DNA from 2 places in the Paenibacillus sp. EB106-05-06-XG162 genome. Region 2 is predicted to be linked to the other one. Evidence: riboswitches for the same ligand, from Rfam matches in the RefSeq annotation. Region 2 holds a riboswitch; the other holds the start of a gene.
What was found. A riboswitch is a leader RNA that binds a small molecule or an ion and turns the genes downstream of it on or off. The one in region 2 is predicted to bind glycine.

Region 1: another riboswitch for glycine. It lies ahead of AC3WU2_RS16665 (amino acid permease); the one in region 2 lies ahead of gcvT (glycine cleavage system aminomethyltransferase GcvT).

The regions. Positions count from the first base shown of each region.
Region 1 is NZ_JBYTDT010000007.1:101,805-112,293, reverse strand. It holds gene AC3WU2_RS16670 (agmatine deiminase family protein) at 1-14, shown strand, start outside; gene AC3WU2_RS16665 (amino acid permease) at 151-1,539, opposite strand; glycine riboswitch at 1,697-1,776, opposite strand; gene AC3WU2_RS16660 (helix-turn-helix domain-containing protein) at 2,221-3,258, shown strand; gene AC3WU2_RS16655 (RNA polymerase sigma factor) at 3,359-4,582, opposite strand; gene AC3WU2_RS16650 (YciI family protein) at 4,590-4,937, opposite strand; gene trpB (tryptophan synthase subunit beta) at 5,092-6,252, opposite strand; gene AC3WU2_RS16640 (PadR family transcriptional regulator) at 6,522-6,872, shown strand; gene AC3WU2_RS16635 (HAAS signaling domain-containing protein) at 6,874-7,920, shown strand; gene AC3WU2_RS16630 (ABC transporter permease) at 7,984-10,489, opposite strand, start outside.
Region 2 is NZ_JBYTDT010000001.1:931,762-942,250, reverse strand. It holds gene AC3WU2_RS04060 (Cof-type HAD-IIB family hydrolase) at 1-141, shown strand, start outside; gene cls (cardiolipin synthase) at 202-1,647, opposite strand; gene AC3WU2_RS04050 (MarR family winged helix-turn-helix transcriptional regulator) at 1,696-2,130, opposite strand; gene gcvH (glycine cleavage system protein GcvH) at 2,416-2,808, opposite strand; glycine riboswitch at 3,016-3,110, shown strand; glycine riboswitch at 3,114-3,213, shown strand; gene gcvT (glycine cleavage system aminomethyltransferase GcvT) at 3,317-4,444, shown strand; gene gcvPA (aminomethyl-transferring glycine dehydrogenase subunit GcvPA) at 4,441-5,793, shown strand; gene gcvPB (aminomethyl-transferring glycine dehydrogenase subunit GcvPB) at 5,790-7,247, shown strand; gene AC3WU2_RS04025 (hypothetical protein) at 7,334-8,236, opposite strand; gene AC3WU2_RS04020 (luciferase domain-containing protein) at 8,400-8,720, opposite strand; gene AC3WU2_RS04015 (MFS transporter) at 8,747-10,138, opposite strand; gene AC3WU2_RS04010 (TetR/AcrR family transcriptional regulator) at 10,205-10,489, opposite strand, start outside.

The DNA of each region.
Region 1 (10,489 bases), on a different contig from region 2:
TTAATTTAAAATGATCGCGTTTCTTTCATTTGTGAGGAAGATGACTCATGTATGTTAGTCATACATGCAGAAACAGGCCTTGCCTGCGGCAAGGCCAAGTTACTCCGAGAAATCAAAAGGCACGTTAATACAACACTAGCATCGCATAGGTCAGGCATCTGTTGATTGTTGATTCTTTCCTGATAGCTTGTTACGCTGTTCCTTCCTTCTTCTGCTCGCATACAAAGTAAATAATAGAACAAACCATATTGGTGTCAACAATAAGGCCGGACGCGTCTCTTCAGCATACAGCATAATCATGAGAATGATGGCAAACAACGTTAGGACAACATAATTAATAAATGGCGTAAACGGTGCCTTAAATTTCGATTTTGCCTGTAATTCCGGCTGTGTTTTTTTATACCGCAAATGACAAATTAGAATGACACCCCATACCCAGATAAAACAAATGGCACTAGTGGTTGTCACGATTCCAAAAGCTTGCTCCGGAATAAGCTTACTCAGAAGAGCTCCGACAGATAGGACAAGCGTAGATATGAATAACGCGTTACTGGGTACATGATTTTTATTTAGTTTGGCAAAACCGGTTTGAGCTTGGCCTTTCTTGCTCAAATTATATAAGATCCGACTTGTTGAGAACATCCCGCTGTTGCAAGCTGAAGCGGCTGACGTTAGTACGACAAAGTTAATAATTCCTGCGGCAATAGGAATCCCGACCAAAGCAAACGTTTTAACAAAAGGACTTTCGGATGGATTGAGTTCCGTCCATGGGTTAATGCATAATAGGACGATCAATGCACCGACGTAGAAGAATAGAATTCTTAACGGAATTTTATTAATCGCCGACGGGATATTTTTTTCCGGATTGGTTGTCTCCGCTGCAGATACACCCACTAGCTCCACACCGACATAGGCAAAAACAACCATTTGGAATGAAAGTAAGAATCCCGAAACTCCGTTTGGAAACCATCCCCCGTTCCCCCAAATATTTGTGACACTCACCGTTCCTGCATCTGTTTTGAATCCGATGACCAGCAACACAACACCAATAGCAATCAGCGCCAGAATTGTCACGACCTTGATTAGAGCAAACCAAAATTCCAATTCCCCGAAACTTTTAACCGTTAATAGATTGAGTGATAATAATATGATTAAACAGATGACTGCAGGGATCCACTGCGGGATATCAAACCAATATTTCACGTATACCCCGACAGCAATCACATCGGCCATGGCCGTCATGATCCAACAGAACCAATAGGTCCATCCGGTTACGAACGCGGCCCGTGGTCCAAGATAGTCCTCAGCAATGTCTGTAAAAGATTGATACCCGACTTTCGACAACAAGAGCTCCCCTAGTGCCCTCATCACGAAAAAAATGGCAATACCCACGATAAGATAAGCAAAGATAATGGATGGCCCTGCCAGTTGAATCGCTTTGCCTGATCCTAAAAATAACCCGGTACCAATGGTTCCGCCAATAGCAATAAGTTGAACATGCCGATTCTCTAAACCTCTCTTCAATTCCTGTTGTGCCATAGCATATTCCCCCTTATTCAAGTAAAAAACCATTCATGTGAAGTAATTAACAATTATTCACGCATAAAAAAAGAGATTGGATGCGCTCCAATCTCTTGATCAAAAGAATAATAAATAAGACTTGTTATACCTATTCAAATATAACAAAGTAGATATTTAATACTCTTCTGTCCTTTTGCCTGAGATTGTGAACCCTTCGGCGCCGTGGAATTCCACGGTCTCTCCAGAAGCTGCTCCTGCTATAGTACGATCCATAGCAATCATAGCTTGTTTACTATTTTGTTTTTTACCACAATAGAATTTATAAAAGTTTCGACATATCGAAACTAAAAAATTCTATTTGGCGATAAAACCTACCTCTAAACGCGGTCGCTCATCTTTGAATAACCTCGATAGTGGTTTTCTCACAACTAATTTAAATATTTTCTAATACTAATCACGTTCAAATGTTTTGTCAACGTGCCTATTTGTGGTACGGTTCTCCGCGCTGTCTATAACGGCAAGTTTACAAGTAAGGAAAACTGCTTATTCTCTCAAAAAATAAAAGCTTAGTAAGCTATAAAACAACTAATGTAACGGATAAGCTCATTCGTTTAACCAAGCGGTCATTGAGGGTATTTTATACAAAAAGTTATAATGCAATTGACTAGTCGACAAGATAGAAACGGGAGGTTAAATCCATTGAATGTTGAGATCGGCAAAAAAATCAAGGCACTTCGTTTACAAAAAGGAATGACCCAAGAAGAACTTGCGACACAACTGAATATATCTTCCCAAGCCATATCCAAGTGGGAAAACAATGTAACCATGCCTGACATACAATTGCTTCCAAGGCTATCTGTGATTTTAGGTGTTACCATTGACGAGCTGTTTGCATTAACCGATGATACCCATTTAGAACGAATAGAAAATATGATTAGTAATGAACATTTTATATCAAAAGAGGATTTTACCTATGCTGAACAATTCCTTAAGGAAAAACTTAATGATGACGAAAAGCAAGCCCAATGTCTCACATTGCTGGCTGAGTTGCACATTCATCGTTCAGGGGAGCACCGTGAATTGGCTTCCCATTTCGCCAAGGATGCACTGATACTATCTCCAACTCATAAAAGGAATCATAACGCTTTACGAGATGCCGAGAATGGAGTCATATTGGACTGGAACTTCTCCAACCGCCATAAACTCATCGCGTACTATACAAATTTTGTGACAAATCATCCAGATTACTGGCGTGGTTATGTGTGGCTGATGAACTACTTGCTTGCAGATGGCAGATGTGCAGAGGCTAAAGAAGCGTTAGAAAGATTGAATGAATTCCATCCAAGTTACTTGTATCAACTCTACGGAGGTCTGATATGCAAGGAAGAATGTAACCTGCCTCAGGCACTTATTCTCTGGGAGCAGATGACCGAACTGTATCCGCAGGATTGGCGGGCGTGGTCCTCTAGAGCAGACTGTATGGCGAAACTATGCAGATATGACGAAGCCATTGAATGCTATTCCAAAGGTCACGAGCTACAACCAAATCCTAAATATACGGATGCATTGATCGCCATTTCGCACATCTATGAAATTCAAGGAAAATACGATAAATCGATTGATAAGCTTGAAGAAATCATTGCGCTATTGGAAAGTGACTGGAACGTTACAGAGGGTAAGACAGTTGATTCTCATAAAGGTGAAATAGAACATTTTAAGACCTTGTTGAAAAAATGAACGACTAGCCCCTTTCGCTAATACGGAAGGGGCTGCACTCATCGAGCAAGTTAAGGCACCCTAGCAGGGTGCCTTAAAAGATTTTATATCGATGCTACATTTATATCGCGGAAACTTGGCGGCTCAGAAATTGTCGTACAGAACCGTCTATGCTTAGTCCAATAGCACGGCTATAAGCAGAACGGGCATCTTCTATTCGATGCATCCGCTTGTACAAATGCCCCGCAAGCACCCAATAGGGCTGATAATTCACCACTTCTTCAGATGGAATAGCTTCCAGCAAGGTCACACCGCGTTCCGATCCATATGCCTCCGCGACCGCGGCGGCACGTCCGACTAATGCGCCCAGTGTTGGATGCATACGAATGAGGCCCTCGTATAACTGAGCAATCGCCTCCCACTCGATACGTCCAGTCCATAATCGCTGCGCATGCACCGATTGAATCGCGGCCATGAGTTGAAAGCGGCCGATTCCACCAGCTTGCGATGCGGTATGCAGATAACGCTCCGCCTCCATGACCAAGCCTTGTTCCCATCGCGTACATTTTTGCTCAGAGAGGGGAACATAGTTCCCCTCGTCATCATATCGTGCCTCACGGCGCGCCTCGCAGTGCAGCATGAGCGCCAACAGACCTTGAACTTCCGGTTCACGGGGAACGAATTGGAGAAGCAGCCTTCCCAGGTAGATCGCTTCCTCCGCCAATCTCCTGCGAGGCGAACCGGCAATGGCTGCTTCATCCCACCCGCTCCCGTAGGCAGCATAAATGGCCTCCAGAACGGATTCGAGACGATCCGGGATCTCTTCTGCATCAGGCATTTCAAAAGTGATCCGCTCAGCACGAATTTTTGCTTTGGTCCGAGTAAGACGCTGGCTCATGGTGGAGGGCTTGATAATGAATGCAGTCGCAATTCGAGCTGCATCGATGCCAAGCACCGTCTGCAGCATAAGCGGTGTACGCATCACTGGATCAATTGCCGGATGCGTACATAGAAACATCATCCTCAATCGTTCGTCCGGAAAGTCAGCGCTTGAAGAAGCAAGACGTTGCGCATCCTCGGACATGGCAAGGAGTGTCGGCAGCGAATTTTCGGAAATACGGGTGCGGCGGGCACGGTCGATCAGCCGCCTACGGGCGGCAGTAATCAGCCATGCTTCAGGCTTATCCGGAACGCCAACCTTGGGCCAGGTTTCTAGCGCAGCGAGAAAAGCGTCTCCAATGGCATCCTCGACAGCGTGCAGGTCCCGCCAATTTACAGCCATATAGGAGAGCAATCGCCCATAAGCATCACGTGCCGTTTCTTCAATGACCTGATTCGTGTCCATAGAATGATTACTTCAACGCGGGAAGATTCTGTCTGACCTCAACCGTATCGACCGGCCCTCGCGCAGCCCACTCTAGCGCAGTATCAAAGTCCGGAACATCAATCACGAATATCCCACCAAGCTGTTCTTTCGTCTCGGGAAATGGTCCGTCCTGAACCACCATCTCACCGCCGCGCCGTTTCATCGTCCCAGCTGTCTCAGGAGCACATAGACCCGAACCGAATACCACGATTCCTGCCTGTCGCAAAGCATGCACGTAGTGCGTCCAGCCTGCCAAGTATTCTTGTTGCTTGGCTAGATCCGTCCTTGCCGCAAAATCCTCTTGACTCTCGTAAAACATCAAAGTGTAATTCATGCGAAAGCTCCTCCCTTTAAAACCGTATTAGAATTCGACTTCACTACAATGTCGTTTCGGTTAATCCGATTTCTACATTTCAAGAAAAAAATTTTAAAAGCAAACCGGCAAAGCCGCCAGATCAACTCCCTGGCGGCCACTGCACTCACGTCTATTATTTGAGCATCTGATACACTTGTTCAACATCCTTGTCCCCACGGCCAGACAGATTCACGATGAGAATCTGATCCCGACTCATCGTCGGTGCCAGCTTCTTGGCGTATGCAACCGCGTGCGCGCTCTCTAGAGCAGGAATGATGCCCTCCGTGCGGGACAGCTCCTGGAAGGCTTCCAGTACTTCCTCATTCGTGACGGTCGCATATTCGGCCCGTCCTGTCACTTTCAAGTGGCTATGTTCCGGCCCGATACCCGGATAATCGAGCCCCGCAGCGATCGAATAGGTCTTCTGCGGCTGACCTTCTTCGTCCAGCAGAACTAAGCATTTGAAGCCATGAATGATGCTAGGCACACCTTGGGTTAAGGATGGCGCTTTATCCGGTTCAACACCAATCAAGCGAACGCTCGGCTCGTCGATGTAGTGTGCGAATGCGCCAATCGCATTGCTGCCGCCGCCTGCGCAGGCCACCACCGCATCCGGCAGACGGCCTTCCTTCTCGATAATCTGCTGCTTAGACTCTTCGCTGATGACGGCTTGGAAGTGCTTGACCATTGTCGGGAATGGATGCGGGCCAACTGCAGATCCGAGCAGATAAAATGTATTTTGGTAGTTGCGAACCAGATCGTCTAACGCTTCATCCACCGCGTCCTTCAATCGTCCCTGGCCTTTATGAACCGGAATAACAGTTGCGCCGAGCAGTTCCATCCGGAACACATTGAGCGCTTGGCGACGCGTATCTTCAGCTCCCATGTAAATGACGCATTCCATGTTAAACATGGCGCAGGCCGTTGCGGTAGCGACACCGTGCTGTCCGGCACCGGTCTCGGCGATAATCCGCTTCGCCCCCATCCGCTTCGCGAGCAGAATCTGGCCAATCGCGTTGTTAATCTTATGCGCGCCGGTATGATTCAAATCCTCACGCTTTAAGTAAATCTTGGGTCCGCCCCAAGCTTCGGACAGCCGCTCTGCATACGTTAGCGGGCTCTTGCGACCAACATATTCACGCAGGTAATAGCTAAGCTCTTCTTTGAATTCCGGGTCCTCTCGAAACTTGTAAAATTGCTCACTCAAATAATCTAGCACTTCCTGCAATTCCGGCGGAACAAAGCTGCCCCCGAACTCCCCGAAATACCCCTCTTGCTGCAATTGTTGGTCCATACGTATGCGCCTCCATCACTATGAATTGGTAATGTTTGCATACTATATTACCATGAAATCCAGCTTCTGATGAGTATAAACCATTCAAAATGCAAGAAAACTGCAATGACCTCCTCGCCGATATCCAAGATGGAGCTCACGAACATGATGAGGAAAATCAGCTTGAATTTAATGGATTCGCTACATGAATACTCAAGTAAAAATAATGATACTGTTCCATTTACAATAGTGTGTGGTACACAGTATAATATTTTCCAGGAGCTGATCATATGGCGGATGTAAATGAAACGATAATGGGTTTATTAAGCGAGCTGCGGCGAGGCACGATTGTCATTGGTGTTCTCAGTCAATTGTCCGAACCGCGGTATGGCTATTCTCTCGTACCCTTATTGGAGGAAAAAGGAATCGCCGTTGATCCCGGCACCTTGTACCCCTTGCTTCGTAGACTGGAGAAGCAAGGGCTGCTCGAGAGCAGATGGGATACGAATGATTCGCGTCCTCGTAAATACTATTTGCTCAGCCCGTTCGGGAAGGAAGTATATACGGGACTGTACCAGGAGTGGCGGAAGCTCGTCGCCAGCATGGATGTCATTTTGACTGATCTTGGAGGAGGAGAGTAGCATGGAAGTCATTGACCGTTATATTTATGCGGTGACACAGCGTTTGCCCGAGCAACAAAGAGAGGATATTAAACAGGAGTTGCAAAGTCTGATTGAAGATATGCTGGAGGAGCGTATACCGACTGGCCAAGTATCTAAAGATGATGTCGAAAGCGTGCTGCTTGAGCTAGGCCCTCCGAATGAGCTGGCCGCGAAGTATCGTGGGTATGAGCGTTACTTGATCGGCCCGATGTTGATCGACACTTACTTGACTACGCTCAAGATTGTGTTGGCCTCGATTGTCATAGGAATTACCGCTGTTTTCACCATCGAGACATTCCTTTCACATTCGGGGATGCTAGACCCGGTGACAAGCTACCTGACCTCTCTAGTTACGGGTGTTGCACAAGGATTCGCTTGGGTCACCGTTGTATTCGCTTGGATGGAGTATAGGCAGCGGAGAAATACCTCCAGTAACAGCAGCAGGAATAAAGCGTGGAAGCCCTCCGATTTGCCGCAGATTCCGGACGCAGAGCTGAAAATCAAAAGGAGAAGGCCAATCTTAGGCATCTTTTTTACCATTGTGGTCATGGTGGTTTGTCTCTATTTGACCGATCTGCTCGGGATTTGGAGGAACCACGATGGCGTGCTCACGACCGTTCCGTTCCTGAACATCGATGTATTCCGACACTACTCACCGCTTCTGTGGATCGTGGCTGCATTTATCATTATGAAGCAAATCGTCCGAATTATTGTGCGTTATAGATCGAGCAAGTTGCTGGTTTTCCATATCGTGATGACGATTATTCCAACGATACTTGTGTGCATCATGCTTGCGGATAAAGCGCTATGGAATCCTCATTTCATCCAAGATTTGACCGCCTCGAACCTTCTACCCACCGATGGAAATGACTTCAAAACCCTAGTGTCGAACTGGCCCAGGGTGAAAGAATGGCTCGTAAACGCCATCGTCGTGCTTGCATTGCTCGATATCATAACCGAGTCCTTTGCCTGGTACCGAGCAAAATCATCGCCCTCTACAATCACAAAACAAAATCCGCGTGCGTAGCGGCGTTGAGACTCACCAGAACGAAACAAGCCCTGACTTCAATCAAGTCAGGGCCTATTGCTATCATATATTCTCTTGCTGTAACGCATCAATAATGTTTTCCTTTTTCACTTTCGCGCCGGAATATAACATGGCGGAACCGACTATGACAAATACGGCGACAATGACAGACAGAATGCTCATCCATGGAAGGGTGAACCCGTAGCTGAATTTGTTAGAAAATGCTCTATAGATCAGATACATCACGACGAAACTGGCGGGAAGCCCGAACAGCAGCGACTTAACCCCGTAAAAAACACTTTCATAATTCATCATTTTCGCAAAGCCCTTTGGCGTCATGCCGACGGATTTCAGCATCGCAAATTCTCGTTTGCGAAGGGACACGCCCGTCGAGATCGTATTAAAAATGTTCGCAATGGAAATCGCAGAGATTAATACGATAAAACCATAAGAAAAGACGGACATCAATAGAATCTGCTGTTCTTCGCTTTTTCTGGATTGATATACATTGTAGACATTCAGATTGGTCTCCTGCATCTCTTCGATTTCCTGCTGCGTTCGCAGCGGATCCGTACTTTTCAAATGGAGGTACATCTGAACGTTACCAAGATCGCCGTCTGCCAATCGATTCATGACGCGTTCCGACACGATCATATTTAACCCGCCTACTTCTATCGGGCTCATCCCCATCGGAGCTTGATCCGTCAACGCGGCAACGGTCACTTCGTTTGCCTTCGCTTCTTTCCCATTTTCTTTATAGAAGTTCGTTAACGCGATATGCTCTCCGACATTCGTATAGATGGCCTTCGTCTGGACGTATTTTCCCGTGTCCATATCTTTGTAGTGAATCCTATCCACCACGATCGCGGCAGGATGATTCGGATCCATCAGCTGTTCGTAATCTGCGCCGACCGCTCTGGCATAGGCTTTCAGGCTCGAATCGTCCAATGCATGAATCTTAATATCGTAAGGGTATTTGCCGTCTTGCAGTAAGCTCTTGTCCTTCTTTACCTTCTCTTTCAATTCATCGGCGATGAACGCTTCATCGACCCAAGCATTCTTATACGCCTCACGAATCACGTTATATTCCGTGACGCCATCTAGGGATACAATCGATTGTATCAACCGGTCGTCTATTATTTTTCCGTTGCTGTGCAACACTTCAATATCATAATTGATGCCTTCCCGCGACAGTTCCAGGGATTGTGTCAGGCCGGCCGTAAAAAACGATACCGTCAGAAACAAAAAGATGCTGATGACGAGCGAAAATACGATGGCATGATATCTCCGTTTGTTCCGTTTTAAGTTTTTCAATCCGATTTCCGCTTCGATCCCGAAGAGCTTGCGAATGAACTTCGACGTTCTCACGGCTTTGGCCGTAAGCTTAACGTCGGTGGTTTGGCGAATCGCGTCCATCGCGGATACCTTGGATGCCTTGATCGCCGGAAGGTACGTCGAAATGAAAATCGTCAGCATCGACACAACACAAGTAATCAAGAGCGATAACGGCGTGACGATAAGCGTCAGCTTTTCATTGGTCCATAATGCCCCTCGAATCATGGAATTCATGAACCAAAAAGTGATCCCCATCCCGGCAAGACCGCATAGGATGCCCATGGGAATGCTGATCAATCCAATGACGACACCTTCAAAAAGCACCGAATTACGCTTCTGCCTTTTCGTTGCCCCCACGCTCGCCAGCATCCCTAAATGGCGGGAACGTTCCGAGACGGATATGGCAAAAGCATTATAGATCAGCGACACCGAGCCGATCATAATGATCGCCATAATGATCGCCAATAAGAAGAACATCATGCTGGACGAGCTACTACTTTTGGACAAGCCGTAATAACTAAGCAAACTGTTATTATATTGGACGGACTCCATATGGTTTTTCTCAGCCAAATCCTCCGCATGAGCGAACAAGAACGGATTGACACGCTGTAACACCACCGACGCATCGACTCGATCATTTGCCCCGATGCTATTTTCATCGACATAGCTAAGGATCGTATACCCTGGGGACCAGGCTGGTTCCCATACGGGACGCTTAATGAAGCCTACCACCGTATACTCCTTTGTCTTGATATGCTGCAACGTTTCCGTCAGTGTGCCGTCTTCCCTACGCAGCGGTTCGGTCTGATCGAGAGGACGATCGCCCCCTTGTTCGAATCGTTCGCCGACACGAAGGGTTAGACGATCGCCGATTTCGTACTTCACTTTGCCGTTCATTGCAACGGGTTCGGAGATAACAACTTCCTTGTCCGTAAGCGGAAGACGCCCCTTGCTTAGTTCAACCTGAAATTGCGCGAAACCTTGCGCGTCATATGCCTTGATGAACAAGTACGGCTTATTGGGATTTTGCCCCCCTTCTAGTAGGGCAAATCCAAGATCTCTTGTGATCGCTACGGCTTTGGTTGCATCATCGCCCTGTATCGCCGCAAACTGTTCTTTGGTGACATCTTGATATTGGACATGCCACTCTCCTGTATCCGCAATGGCTTGTCTGATCATTAAATCCGAAAAGGAAAACACAAGCGTAGCGACAGCCGTCACCATGGCAACCGAA
Region 2 (10,489 bases):
GCACTCCCGGAGACCAAGGCAGCGGCAGACATGATCACAACATCATGCGATGAAGACGGCATCTATTATGGGCTGGTGAAGCTCGGTCTAATCGCACCTGTCCTACAAAAACAAGAAGAAACGTCTTTGTCGCCCCAATAGGTCGATAAAGCGTTTCTCCTGAAATCTAGAACCATATTCGATTCAATCATCGCAGATGCATTATAGGATTGGGGAAATGAGTCGCGTCACCGATTCTCCAATCTTATGCCTGCGTGGCCGCCCTTCGTACATTTCGCGAGTCAAACGGATGGAATCCTCCATATCCTCTTCGAAAATAGCATGCAGCTTGGAAGGCGCCTCTCCCCCATATAGAAACGCGTTCACCTCAAAGTTCAGCTTAAAGCTGCGGATATCCATGTTCGCTGTACCCACGGTAGCAACTTTGCCATCAGCGACCATCGTCTTGGCATGTAAGAACCCTTTCTGATACAGGTAACACTTTGCCCCGATTTTAAGCAGTTCTCCTAAGTAAGAGTACGTTGCCAGATGGACGATTTTATGATCCGGTACAGCCGGTATCATAATCCGAACATCCACCCCAGACAAAATGGCCATCCGAAGTGCATTCTGCATCGTCTCATCCGGCACAAAATACGGTGATTGCAGATACAACGTTTCTTTCGCGGAATTAATGAGTTTGATACATGCATTCTTGATCTGTTCTTGGGTACTATTTGGCCCGCTGGATACAATCTGCATCGCATTAAGACCCGAACGCTCCACAGGGACGAAATACTGCTCCATCTCTGTTAGACGCTGTGTCGAGGCCAGATCCCAGTCCATAATAAATTGTGCTTGCATCTGAAACACACTGCTTCCATTCACCTTCAAATGGGTATCTCGCCAGTAGCCGTAACGGGAATCTAGACCGAGATATTCATCCCCCACGTTAAATCCGCCAATAAATCCGATCGTCCCATCGATAATGGCCAGCTTCCTATGATTCCGATAGTTCAATCGAAAATTCACGTAAGGTATCCGAGACGGGAAAAAGGCAGCGACTTGTCCGCCCGCTTCAATAAGCGGTTTGAAGAAATCCTTCGACAAGCCTGCACTCCCAATATCATCATACAAAAATCGAACATGAACATGCTCGCGTGCTTTCAGCGTTAGTGCGTCCAACAGTCGGCGCCCGAGATGATCGTCCCGAACGATATAATACATCACATGCACATGATGCTCCGCCTGCAGAATCGATTCGATAAGCGCATCAAACTTCTCATGACCATCCGTATAAATCGTGATATCGTTATCTTGCGTAAGGATCGATTTGGCCGCCGACAAATTCATGTAGATCATATCCTGGTATTCCGTGATGGATGTATCGTGGAACTTAACCTGACCCTCTCTGAAAAGCTGTTGTTGTGCTCGAACCATATGATTCATATTTTCATGCTGTTCTTTGGGAATCTTATAGATTTTACGTTTGCTAATGTTCTGACCGAACATGAGATATAGTATAAATCCAATCCCTGGGAGAAATAACAGGACCATTAGCCACGCCCATGTATTTCCGACATTACGTCTCTCAATGAAGATGACCGCGATCGCCAGGACCATGTTCAATATTGAGAGTATTGAAAAACTCGAGCTCCATATATTCAAACTGTCTGGCCCGCCCTTCTAATCCATTTGATTTTCATGATACAAGTTCTATTCTTTATCCTGATTCGTGAACTTCGAGGTGATCTTCTCAAATGTCTCGACGAGCGTGACCAATTCAGCTTTCGTGAGGTCTTGCACTAAAGGTTCAAGCGCTTGATCACGTAGCTTTCCTGTTGATTTCAGAATTTCACGTCCTTTGTCCGTGAGCTGCACGAGTACAATACGACGGTCATTCGGATCGGATTGGCGTGCGACATAGCCGCTTTTCTCCAGTCGATCGATCATGACTGTAATCGAGCTTGGCTTCACTTCCAGACATTCAGCGAGCTGTGATAGTTTGCACAATCCTAGTTTGTACAAACGAAATAGCATCATGATTTGAGGCGGCGTAATCCCAGCGGGAAGCTTCTCCATCACTTCACTATTCAATTTCTTGTGTACGAGATCCATTGCTTTCTGAAATCTTTCTAGATATGACTCCATAGTTCCTCCCCAAAAACCCTTATCAAAATTATTTTTGATCTTCAACAATTAGATAATCTAAAATTATCATGTTCATGATGAAGTGTCAATGAAGATAAGCACCATCGCAAATTATCGGATACATCACTCAGTGTCGTCTTATTCCATACACGGTATACTCAGGAGTCGGTTGAATCCCCCGTTATATTTCAATATACGAGAGACATGGCAAAAAAGAGCTGTCCGCCGCATACTCACCGCGAATCAACTCTTTTTACTTAGAAATATTCAATATTCACTATACCATTAGTCCTTAGTCAGCTCTGTATAAGCATCTGCCGTTAACAAATGTTGAACCGCATCTTCCGCCGTACCGTCAACCTCCACCTCAACAAGCCATCCACCTGCATAAGGCTCATTGTTCACGAGTTCTGGCTCTGTCTCCAATTGCGAGTTGACGCGAGTTACTTTTCCTGTAACAGGGCAGTACAATTCCGAGACCGTCTTTACCGATTCGATCGATCCCATGCTGTCTCCTGCTGTCACTTCATAGCCGACTTCAGGAAATTCAATGAATACAATATCCCCCAGCTGATGCTGCGCATGATCGGAAATGCCAATTCGGATCGTATTCTCCGAGATCACTTCAGCCCATTCATGCTCTTCACTGTACCGCAAGTTTGGTTTTACTTCACTCATCTGAACGCCTCTTTTCTCGAAATGTCACTGTATCGGATTGCATATTGTTTGCTTGTCTTAGCTCCGGAGGTCTAATTCCCTATTAGCGTAGAACAACGAGAACAAGACTGTCAATATCCGGCATTAAATTATTTTCATTACCAAAAAATTGATTGACAAGGTAGTGAACGGTCGAGTATTAATGGAGTAATGGAATAATAATAGCGGATGATGGTAACGGGAGAGATTACCGAACCTAGGTAACGCCGAAGGAGTAAGCCTGCATAGGTGAATCTCTCAGGCAAAAGGACCTTTACCGGACGCACCTCTGGAGAGTATTCGAGACTTCTAGCCGATCGAATCACCCAAGGGGAAACTTATGGGAGAACCAGCCCATAAGGTAACTCTCAGGTACAAAGGACAGAGCGAAGGAAATGGGATGCGTAGCGGCATCTATCGTTTCTTTTGCCTGTCTTTTTTTGTTGTTATCGCGTGCGATCTACACAATCCAATCAGATGAGGTGAATGCATGACTCAGCTTCGCAGAACGCCACTCTACCCGCTCTACGCTAACCATTCCGGTGTAAGATGTATTGACTTTGGCGGATGGGAATTGCCTGTTCAATTTCTTGGCATCCAGAAAGAACACGAAGCCGTACGACAACAAGCCGGTTTGTTCGATGTCTCCCACATGGGCGAATTTATCGTCACTGGCGAAGATGCCGAAGCCTTTCTCCAGCATATGACGACGAACGACGTCACCAAGCTGCAAGATGGTCAAGCACAGTATACTTGCATGTGTTACCCAACAGGTGGTGTCGTCGATGATTTATTGGTGTATCGACTATCGATGTCGAATTATATGCTTGTCGTCAACGCCTCCAATATCGATAAAGACTGGGATTGGCTCAAAATTCATCAGCCTAGCAACGTGAAGATAGAGAATGTATCCGATCAGACCGCGCTCCTCGCCATCCAAGGCCCTCTGGCGGAAGCGATCTTACAGGAAGCAACGGAGACACCAATCGCGGGGCTCGCTGGATTTGAGTTCATGAAAGAAGCGTCTGTCTGCGGGGTAAGAACACTCATCTCGCGTACAGGATATACCGGGGAAGACGGATTCGAATTGTATGTTCGTGATTCAGACGCCCCTGCTGTGTGGAATGGACTGTTAGAACTAGGTCAAGGGATGGGACTCGTGCCAGCTGGACTCGGCGCTCGCGATACGTTGCGCTTTGAAGCCAAGCTGCCGCTCTACGGTCAAGAATTATCGGCCCAAATCACACCACTCGAAGCTGGTCTAGGAATGTTCGTTAAACTTGATAAAGGGGATTTTATTGGACAGGAAGCACTCGCTTACCAGAAGCAATCAGGATTGTCTCGTAAATTAGTGGGGCTTGAACTGGTCGATCGCGGCATCCCAAGATCCCACTATCCCGTCTTTGCGAACGGAAACCGGATTGGCGAAGTGACGACGGGGACACAATCTCCTACACTCAAACGAAATCTGGGTCTTGCATTGATCGATACGAAATATACGGCCATAGATACCGAAGTCGAAGTAGAAATTCGCGGCAAACTGCTCCGCGCCAAAATTGTACCCGCTCCATTCTATCGAAACAAGACACGTTCGACAGGAGGCACGAAAACAATATGAAACATCGCTATCTGCCTATGACACCACAAGACCAAGCCGACATGTTACAAGTCATCGGAATGGATTCCATGGAACAATTATTCCAAGACATCCCGACAGAAATACGCTATCAAGGCACTCTTCCCATCTCTGAAGCACTGGATGAAATATCTTTACTCCGCCATATGAAGCAATTGTCCGATCAGAATGCTGATTTTGACCGGTATACAAGCTTCCTCGGGGCAGGCATCTATGATCATCATGTCCCTGTCGTCATCAATCATGTCATTTCCCGCTCTGAATTCTATACCGCCTACACACCTTATCAGCCCGAGATCAGTCAGGGCGAACTGCAAGCGATTTTCGAATTTCAATCTTATATTTGTGAGTTAACAGGCATGGCCGTCGCGAATGCAAGTATGTATGACGGAGCAACGGCCCTCGCAGAAGCTGGCTCTCTTGCAGCTAGCGCGACGAGAAGAAAACAACTCATCGTATCCCGGGCCGTTCATCCCGAAGCACGTCAAATTCTACAGACTTCCGCTCGCGGGTTGAATCTGGACATCATAGAAATCGATGTTCAGAACGGCGTAACGGATCTTTCGCACCTGGAATCGATGATCTCAACTAACACTGCGGCAGTTCTAATCCAGTCCCCTAACTTCTTCGGTTGTATTGAAGATATTCGCACGATTGGCGATATGATTCATGCACACAAAGGACTACTCGTCGTTAGTAGCAACCCGCTATCGCTCGGGGTGCTTGAAAGTCCTGGCAAGTTGGGTGCTGACGTCGTCATCGGGGATGCGCAGCCATTCGGAATTGCAGCATCGCTTGGCGGTCCTACTTGCGGGTATTTCGCAGTAACAGAAGCCTTGATGCGTAAAATGCCGGGTCGTATCGTTGGACAGACCCTTGACCGCGATGGGAAGCGTGGCTTTGTCTTGACCTTACAAGCCAGAGAACAACATATCCGCAGGGAAAAAGCGACCTCCAATATTTGCTCGAACCAAGCTCTGTTAGCTTTATGCGCATCCGTCTATCTGTCCACCATGGGCAAGCAAGGAATTCAAGATGTAGCGCGATTGAATATCCAGAAAGCGCACTATGCGGCAAATGCAATCCGCCATTCAGAACGGCTTGCTATCGCCAACACATCTCCGTTCTTCAATGAATTCGTCATCAAGCTGCCAGAAGAAGCGAACGTCACTCAAATCAATGAACAATTACTTGCTGCTGGTTACCTCGGCGGGTATGATCTTGGTCTTGCCTATCCAGAATTGCAAGGACATCTGTTAGTTGCTGTAACCGAACGGAGAACCAAAGATGAGATCGATCAATTCGTAGCGCGTTTGGAGGCATGTCTATGAGCCAGAACCAAGCTTTAATCTTCGAGTTAAGTCAACCAGGACGCGTTGCTTACGCACTGCCTGAATGCGATGTCCCTGAAGTTAACCTATCAGAAATGATTCCGTCATCCTTCTTACGCACAGAACCTGCGGCGCTGCCAGAGGTCTATGAAGTCGATGTCATCCGGCATTATACCGCCCTTTCGCGTCGGAACTTCGGGATCGATAATGGCTTCTATCCATTAGGATCCTGTACGATGAAATATAATCCGAAGATCAATGAAGATGTTGCAAGGTTTGCAGGCTTCGCTAAGATCCATCCTTACCAGCCGGAAGCGAGCATCCAAGGCGCACTAGGCCTCATGTACACCCTTCAGCAAGATATCGCGGCGTTAACGGGGATGGATCAAGTCACGCTTCAGCCTGCTGCGGGAGCGCATGGGGAATGGACGGGACTCATGATGATTCGAGCCTACCATGAGAGCCGAGGCGAAGTACGTACCAAGGTGATCGTGCCGGACACGTCTCATGGTACGAATCCAGCTAGCGCAACCGTCGCCGGCTTCGAGACCATCACGATTCCTTCGAATGCTCGTGGACATGTTGACCTTGAAGCCCTCCGTTCTGTTGTAGGTCAAGATACGGCAGCCTTGATGCTCACCAATCCGAACACACTTGGGCTCTTCGAGGAGCAGATCGTAGAGATTGCTCGTATCGTGCATGAAGCAGGCGGTCTTCTCTATTATGACGGTGCCAACTCGAATGCGATCATGGGCATTACGCGACCTGGAGATATGGGCTTCGACGTCGTCCATTTGAATCTCCACAAGACAATGAGTACGCCGCATGGCGGCGGCGGACCGGGTGCGGGACCTGTTGGGGTCAAAGCAATCCTCACCCCATTCCTCCCCAAACCGATCGTCGCAAAACGAGAGGATGGCAGCTATTACTTGGATGACAACATCCCGCAGTCTATCGGTCGAGTCAAAGCTTACTATGGTAACTTCGGCATCCTTGTTCGCGCCTACACGTATATCCGTACCTATGGCCCAGAAGGATTACGCCAAGTCTCGGAATATGCCGTATTGAATGCGAACTATATGATGCACCGGCTTGCACCATACTACGAGATTTCATATCCAGGGGTGTGCAAACATGAATTTGTCATGTCCGGTAAGAGCTTCAAACAATATGGCATCCGAACACTAGATATTGCCAAGCGACTACTCGATTTCGGCTATCATCCACCTACGATTTATTTCCCATTGAATGTTGAGGAATGCATCATGATTGAGCCTACAGAGACGGAGAGCAAGGAGACACTGGATGCCTTCATTAATACGATGATTCTAATTGCGGAAGAGGCAGCCACGAATCCAGAATTGTTGCTGAATGCGCCATACGATACTGTCGTTCGGCGTCTTGATGAGACGCAGGCCGCTCGGAAACCTGTACTCAATTGCAGCTGCGGCTAATCCTGGCATGACAATATAAAACGAGGCACAATTCGTCTGATGTCCGACGGAACGCGCCTCGTTTTATCATTTATGCGGTACCCTACCTATTCCTGAATCCGACCATAAGCGCGTAGAATCCGTAAATGATTCAACGTAATGATCCCCTTCCATTCTTCTCGAGCAGCAGGCCATTCGTCTTCAAAGCGACCCCACGCCCAGTTCGGTCCCCAGGATCCATCGGATAATTGCGATTCAATGAGTCGATCAAGCTCCCCGGCAATGACTTCAGCATAACGCTCAAAGTATCTCGCATCAGGTGACTCAGCGACTTGCAAAGGATAAGCGCCATACCCTTGCCCTTCCTCTGGTTGATGGATCACACAGTTCTCGATGAATTGGTCGATTCGGTGAGTCATTCGCTGAACCTGATCTTCCGGCAGCTGCTCCGCTAGGCGAAGGTAGCAGAACATTTCATGCATCTCATTACATGCAGAATGATGCAATAGGTAGTCCATTGCTTCATCCACCACTTCCTGAACGAAGTCGCTGGGCACTAGATGTCGGTATTTGTACAGATAACCGGCTAACTCCGCATTTGGGTTCCCCCATGTTTCATCAAAGGCGCCGTAGTTCCACCATATCGCACGAGGAGATTCATCCGCATCTCGTGGGGTAATATCCCATCCCTTCCGATCTTGCCGATAGGTATGGATTAAATATTGTATTGCATTTCGAGCGATTTCCTCATATTCCCCTTCTCCGTTCAGCTTGTCCAAGATTTGAAAAGCAATCGATGTACTAATCGCCGATGACACAGGGGTACGAATATCCGGTTCAAGACTATGGAATCCACCGTCTTGATTCTGATAACGGGATAACTGTTCCAAGACAGAAGCTGCGCTTCCACCCTCAAACTCATATTCGAACAGCGCTTTCTCCAGTGCGCGTGCCCCTTTTTTCATGAATGATTGTGCATGAGCAAAGCGAGATTGTGTTAACATTTCCACCCTAGCCCCTCCTCTTCACGAGAACTTTTGTTCTCGTGAAGACTATACCATATTTTGTATCAACTTTTCATGCGATTTAAGTCATTTTAATGATGATATTCATTAAATTAGCTGCGCTGAATGTTCTAGAATGACATCCAGCACATCTATCGAGTTTATCTATCTACTTCATCTTGCTCACGAGATAATTATACTTAAAACGCAATAACTCAATCGCGTCCGCGATATCCTCTTCCGATTGGATGTACACGGATATCCAACTGGATTCTGGATAGATATGATGAGGCTTTGCGCGCCCTTCTGCAATGAACTGATCTCGCGATGGTCTGGATATCAGGATATCCACTAAGAAATCACCGTGCAAATGTCCAATTTCCTTCCCTTGATACAGAAATTCGATTCCACCGAAACGGTGGGGCTGCTGCGTCACGTCTGACCATGTCAGTAATTGTTCGCTAATGATTTGTTTCACGGATAAAGTCATATCTCATCTCTCCCCTGAACATCGAATTAGGATTGTTTGACGGTACGCTCCAGAGCGGTCATTGGTTGCTTCACCCGGAATCGGATCCGGAAGAACAATAAGATTCCTACGTGAAGTGAAGCAAGAACAAGATACACATTACTATACAACTGACTATTCAGATCTAGATGAAGCGGATTCCAATTCAACGTATAACCCGTTGCCAACACCATACTGTAGAGACTGGCCGCGACGCCTTGGGCAATGAAACCGATCATCGAGAATAAGCCCATCCCTACGCCAACTTGGTCTTTGGGCAAGGTCGTAGAAATGAAATTAGACATAGCCACCTGCATGAAGGATTGACCAACATTGCCGAAAACGAGGAATAGCGATATCCATAACGGCGAAATGCCTACGAAGATAGACATGAAGATGAAGCACAAGATTAAACTGCTGGAAGCAATCGAGAACAGATGCGTATTTCCCTTCTTATCCGCGAGCTTGCCCCCCTGTCTTCCCAGAATGGAGGAGGCGATCGCAGCAGGAACCATCGCGAATCCGATCCAAGCGGAATCCAAGTGGTAGACGTCCGCGAACAAAATCGGAGTTAAGAAGTATAACGATATCCCGATACAATGGATAAGAAATACTAACACAAGAGCGGTCGTATATTTCGTGTTGCGGAACAATTGGGGTTGAATGAACGCTTCATGAGCCGTACGGATGCGTAAGACGAAGAGGATCAATGCCACTGCGCCTATCATCAACAACCAGAACGTCTTGTTCGTGATGCCGAGCAGCAGAGTTGAGACGGATACCGCGAGCAGCACGCCGCCAGGCCAATCAAATGTAGTCGATTTACTTTTCGGCTCGAATTCCAAATGTTTGCGATAGATCGGAAGCAATACTAAGATGAGCAGTGAGGGGAGGAACAACCATCTCCAGTTCGCAACACTGACGAGAACTGCTGCAATCACAGGGGCGAGAGCACCACCCAGCGCGATCCCAACGGCTGTCATAGCTATGGCAGAACCCCGCTTCTCCGGCGCAAAATATCGAATCGGTATCATCAAAGCCATCGCAGGAATAGCCGCAGCGCCTGCAGATTGCAAGCAACGTCCTAGAAGTGCGACCCAGAAGACTTGAGAGACAAGACCAATCAGCGACCCAATCGCAAATAAAGTTAATCCAAACGTCATGAGCGTCTTCAGTTGAAACCGATCAGACAGTTTACCATACGTTACCGTGCCAAAAGCATAGATGAGCGTATAGGCGGTTGTGAGCCAGCTTACTTCTGCGATTGATAATTGGAACTCCTGACTGATCTGCGGAAGAACGACATTGAACATGATGGCACTCATGGAGGAAATCATAACGGTGAACATTAACAAACGCATTAAGATGGAACCTTTCTTCTGATGCGAATCGAATGTCATAAGAATCACTCCTTGGATAATATAGAATGCATGTAAGTACACACTTGCATATTACTCGGAAAAAAACTAGGGCGTTAAAGCCCTAGCGAATAGCCGCGTACTCTCCTCGATAAACTCTTCCAGCACATGAGAACTAAGCCAGCTGTTAAATGCACCATAATGCATCCACATGAATGATAATGCCTGTAATTCCGGATTCGTGGTCATTACCTTCCCTTCATTAGACATCTCCATCAGATAGTCCGTCAGAAGTTTCTTGAGCTGCTGCGGATGTCGGTCCGCCTCTTCACTAACCCCCTCTGGAAGGCTGCTGCCGCCCTTCTGTGCAATTAAGATGAGTTTACGATTCTG